One region of the Amycolatopsis benzoatilytica AK 16/65 genome, then DNA from elsewhere that is predicted to be linked to it. Evidence: riboswitches for the same ligand, from Rfam matches in the RefSeq annotation. Region 1 holds a riboswitch; the other holds the start of a gene.
The links. Region 1 has a riboswitch for ZMP and ZTP ahead of AMYBE_RS0135950 (serine hydroxymethyltransferase). Riboswitches for the same ligand answer to the same signal wherever they lie in the genome.

Region 1 (2,368 bases):
TCCTGCTGCGCGGCCGCGGCGGTGACCGTCCGGTCGATCCAGTCCGCGACCTGCACCTGGTGCTCCGGCTTGAGCCCGCGCGTGGTGATCGCGGAGGTGCCCAGCCGGATGCCGGACGGGTCGAACGGCTTGCGCGGATCGAACGGCACGGTGTTGTAGTTGAGCTCGATGCCCGCACGGTCCAGCGCCTGCGCGGCGGGCTTGCCCGGCACGGCCTTGTTGGTGAGGTCGATCAGCAGCAGGTGGTTGTCCGTGCCGCCGGACACCAGGTCGTAGCCACGCTCGACGAGCGCCTCGGCCAGCGCCTTGGCGTTCGCGACGATCGTGTGCGCGTAGTCGGAGAAAGACGGCTGCTGCGCCTCCCCGAGCGCGACCGCGATGGCGGCGGTGGTGTGGTTGTGCGGGCCGCCCTGCAGGCCCGGGAACACCGCCTTGTCGACTGCCTTGGCGTGCTCCGCGTCGGACAGGATCATCGCGCCGCGCGGACCGCGGAGGGTCTTGTGCGTGGTGGTGGTGATCACCTGCGCGTGGCCGACCGGCGACGGGTGCGCGCCGCCCGCGATCAGGCCGGCGATGTGCGCGATGTCGGCGACCAGCACCGCGTCGACCTCACGGGCGATCTCGGCGAACGCCGGGAAATCGATGGTGCGCGGAATGGCCGTGCCGCCGGCGAAGATCAGCTTCGGCCGGTGCTGCCGGGCGAGGTCGCGGACCTGGTCGAGGTCGACCCGGCCGGTCTCCTTGCGCACGCCGTAGCGGACCGGGTTGAACCACTTGCCGGTCGCCGAAACGCTCCAGCCGTGGGTGAGGTGGCCGCCGTCCGGCAGCGCCATGCCGAGCACGGTGTCGCCGGGCTGCGCGAAGGCCAGGTACACCGCGAGGTTCGCCGGAGAGCCGGAGTACGGCTGGACGTTCGCGTGGTCCGCGCCGAAAACGGCCTTCGCGCGCTCGATCGCCAGCTGCTCGATCTGGTCGATGTACTGCTGGCCCTCGTAGTAGCGCTTGCCGGCGTAGCCCTCGGAGTACTTGTTGGTGAGAACGCTGCCGGTGGCTTCGAGCACCGCCTGCGAAACGTAGTTCTCGGAGGCGATCAGACGGATCTTGTCGTGCTGGCGTTTCGCCTCGTCCTCGACGAGACCGGCGATCTGCGGATCCGCCGCGGAGAGCGCGGACAGGGCGGGCTGGTGTGTCATGGGCGTACTCCGGCTCTGCTTTGGCCATCACCCAGGCGCGCGGTGCCGGCCTCGTCGTCGCTCCCCGGTGGTGCTCCACCTCTTGAATGGCGCCAGTCGCAGCTGCGATGGGCAGTCTAGTGCACCCATCGCGCCGCGTCCGGCCGCTGGGAACTGCTTTTAGAGAGGCTTGACGCTGCCGCCGTGCCGCCGGGCGAGCTCCTGGTAGATCCCCGCGTTGTGCTCGACCCACATCCGTGCCGAATCGGTGAGCGGCACGAACTTCTTCGCCGGGCTGCCCATCGCGATCACCTCTTCCGGCACCTCGGTGCCCGGAGTGACCGTCGAACCGGCCGCGACGAGCGAGCGCGCGCCGATGACCGCACGGTCCAGCACGGTGGAACCGTTGCCGATCAACGCCTGCTCGCCGACCGTGCAGTCGTGCACGAGGCACTGGTGGCCGACCGTCACGTTGCGGCCCACCTCGGTGAGTTCGGCTCCGGAGTGGATCACCGAGTTGTCCTGGATGTTCGCGCCCTCGCGGATGACGATCGGGCCGAAGTCCGCGCGGATGACCGCGCCGTACCAGACCGAAGCGTCCTTTTCGACGGTCACGTTGCCGATCAAGGTGGCAGTGGGGGCGATCCACGCGTCCGGGTGGACCTGAGGGCTGACGCCCTCGAAGGAGAACAGAGGCATGCCGGAAGCGTAAGCGGCGTCAGCGGTATCCGGCGAAGCAGAGCGCCTCGACATCGCCGCGGAGGCCGGCGAACGACTGCGGCCGGACCCGCTGCTGCACGACGGCGCCGAGCAGGTAGTTGAGCAACGCGCGGGCCCGGGCGCGCGGGTCGTCGATGCCCAGCGGAGCGAGAAGTTCGACCAGCAGCTCAGTGATCGACGTGAGCATCGCGTCGATCGCCTGCGGATGCTGCGCACGACCGGCCGCGATCCAGTACTCGAACCACAGGAACGCCCCGCGCGGATTGCCGGCGAACTCGGCGAGGTACGCCTCGGTGACCGCGAAGAGTCGCTCGCGCGGGTGGTCGTGCTTCTCCGCGACCTTGCGCAGATCAGCGGCGAAAGTGTTGATGTGCGCGGCCATCGCCCGGTCGATGAGCACATCGATGTCGGCGAAGTAGTAATGGATCGCGCTCTTGGTGAGCGGACCGGCGTCGGCGATCGCGCGCACCGTGCAG
Region 2 (2,368 bases), 1.9 Mb from region 1:
GAACCTGACTTACGCCGAGTGAGTCACTGTTCGGTGGAGGCCGCTCTGCTCGCAGGGCGGCCTTCACTGCTGTCTAAGGGATTTTCGCGAAAATCGCCGCCGCCGCGGTGCGGGCGGCGGAGCACGCGGCGTCGCCGCCCGCACCGCTGGTGTCGACGACGCTGACGGTCGCTTCCTCTGCCCGGTTCGGCGCGGCCGGCGAGGGCTGGACCGTGCGGACCCGGCAGAACGCGCCGTCGGCGGCCACCCGCGCGGTGCGGTGGCCGAGGGTTTCGGACGGGCCGGCCGGGGCCTGGCTGACCACCGCGAACTCCAGGCTGACCTTGTCCTTGATGCAGGAATGCCCGGCGAGGCCGGCGTTCGCGTCGCCGGGGAGGCCGGAGGTGTTGAGGATCGCGCAAGAATCGACCCGGCCCCAGGACTGGTCCGGCAGCCGAGTGTGTTTGACGCGGTTGCCGGTCACGGTCGCCAGCGCTCCGCCGACCGCCTGGTCCGCGGTGGCGCAGCGGTCGTCGTCGGTGCCGCGGTTGTCCGTGTCGGTGACCGAGATGGCCAGGCGGACTCCGTCGGCGAAGGTGATGGCGCGAGCGCAGGTCCGCGGCGGGACGAAGCTGGACTGCTGGACCGAAACCCCGTCCGGGACCGGGCCGCGGTAGGCGTAGGGACGCACGTTGGGGTCGACGGTCGCGGCGAGCGGGCCGATCGTGACGGTGCGGGGGAGGCCGTTCTGGACGAAGTCGGCCTGGCAGGTGGTGAAGGACGAGTCGGGGGTGGCGGGGTTGAGGCGCGCGTCCAGCAGACTGCAGTAGTCGAGCGTGGCGAACTCGCCCAGGGCCGTCACCGCGGTCAGCGGCGAGGGAACGGAGTCCGGCTGGGCCGGGGCGGGCGCGGCGGAGCATCCGGCCAGGCACGCCAGTACGGCGGCTGCCGCGGTCAAGGGTCTGAAGGGAGTGCGCACGGGGTGCAGTATCGCCGGGGGAGCGGAGAAAACCGGCGGCGGTTGGGAATCCCACACTTCGGTGCGTCATCGTCGCTGGTCGGGGCGGTACGGTGGAAGCGCACGACTGGCGTCGGGTGGACTTGACCACCGGGGAGTGCGAATCGGGACGGCATCGCCCGCCTGGGTGCCCCTCATCGCGATGGATGAGGAGTTTCAGGATGGTCGCGGAAATCATCGACGGCGTCAAGATCGCCGCGGAACTGTACGCGGAGACCGCGCGGCGAGTACGGGACTACGTCGGCCGGACCGGCCGGACACCGGTGCTGGCCACGGTTCTGGTGGGCGACGACCCCGCGTCGAGGACCTATGTCCGGATGAAGCGGAACCGGTGCGCGCGGGTGGGCATCGAGTCCCGCTCCGTCGAACTGCCCGCGGACACGACGACCGCCGAGCTGGTCGCCCGGATCGCCGAGCTGTCGGCCGATCCGGCGGTGGACGGCATCCTGCTCCAGCACCCGGTGCCCGGCCACCTCGACGAGCGCGCCGCGTTCGAGGCGATCTCCCCGGAGAAGGATGTCGACGGCGTGACGATGCGGAGCTTCGCCGCGATGGCCTTCGGCGAGCCGGGTTTCCAGTCGTGTACGCCGGGCGGCATCCTCCGGTTGCTGGACGCCTGCGAGGTGCCGGTCGCCGGGCGGCGGGCGGTGGTCGTCGGGCGAAGCCCGATCCTCGGCAAGCCGGTCGGAATGCTGCTGCTGGCCCGCGACGCGACGGTCACCTGCTGTCATTCGAAGACGGTCGACCTTCCCGGCCTGGTCCGCGAGGCGGACATCGTGGTCGGTGCGGTCGGGCGGCCGGAACTGATCCGCGGCGAGTGGATCAAACCAGGGGCGGTGGTGATCGACGCCGGGTCGAATCCGGGCAACATCGGCGACGTCGAGTTCGCCGCCGCGAGCCGGCGGGCCAGCCTGATCACGCCGGTGCCGGGCGGAGTCGGGCCGATGACGATCGCGGTTCTGCTCGCGCAGACGGTGCAGGCCGCGGAAACCCGGTGACCGGGTCAGGGTCGCACCCCAGCTCCCCTAGGGGGCCGAATCGTCCCGCCGACCGATGTCTTCGCGACGCTGACCTGGTGTTCTGGAGTCACTAGACCAACGACCCGAGGAGCCCACGATGACCACACAGATCGCCAGCCGCCTGAGCCGTCCGCGTTCGGGCCGGGTGTTCGGCGGCGTCTGCGCCGGCCTGGCCCGTCGGTTCGGGACCACGCCGGGGAAGGTCCGCGTGCTGGCCGTCCTTTCCTGCCTGCTGCCGGGGCCGCAGATTGTCGCCTACCTCGCGCTCTGGCTGATCATCCCCAGCGACTGACCTGCGCCGAAGCGGCCTCCTTCCGGGCGGAAGGGGGCCGTCTTCATTCCCGCTCGGCCG

Region 2: it holds a riboswitch for ZMP and ZTP, as region 1 does, so the genes downstream of both, AMYBE_RS0126625 (bifunctional 5,10-methylenetetrahydrofolate dehydrogenase/5,10-methenyltetrahydrofolate cyclohydrolase) here and AMYBE_RS0135950 (serine hydroxymethyltransferase) in region 1, are expected to answer to the same signal.

Annotation. Positions count from the first base shown of each region.
Region 1 covers NZ_KB912942.1:7,690,686-7,693,053, reverse strand. Annotated here, with positions in the region: gene AMYBE_RS0135950 (serine hydroxymethyltransferase) at 1-1,193, opposite strand, end outside; ZMP/ZTP riboswitch at 1,216-1,303, opposite strand; gene AMYBE_RS0135940 (gamma carbonic anhydrase family protein) at 1,353-1,871, opposite strand; gene AMYBE_RS0135935 (TetR/AcrR family transcriptional regulator) at 1,891-2,368, opposite strand, start outside.
Region 2 covers NZ_KB912942.1:5,786,681-5,789,048, reverse strand. Annotated here, with positions in the region: gene AMYBE_RS0126635 (ABC transporter ATP-binding protein) at 1-22, shown strand, start outside; gene AMYBE_RS0126630 (hypothetical protein) at 74-958, opposite strand; ZMP/ZTP riboswitch at 1,051-1,133, shown strand; gene AMYBE_RS0126625 (bifunctional 5,10-methylenetetrahydrofolate dehydrogenase/5,10-methenyltetrahydrofolate cyclohydrolase) at 1,159-1,995, shown strand; gene AMYBE_RS0126620 (PspC domain-containing protein) at 2,114-2,308, shown strand.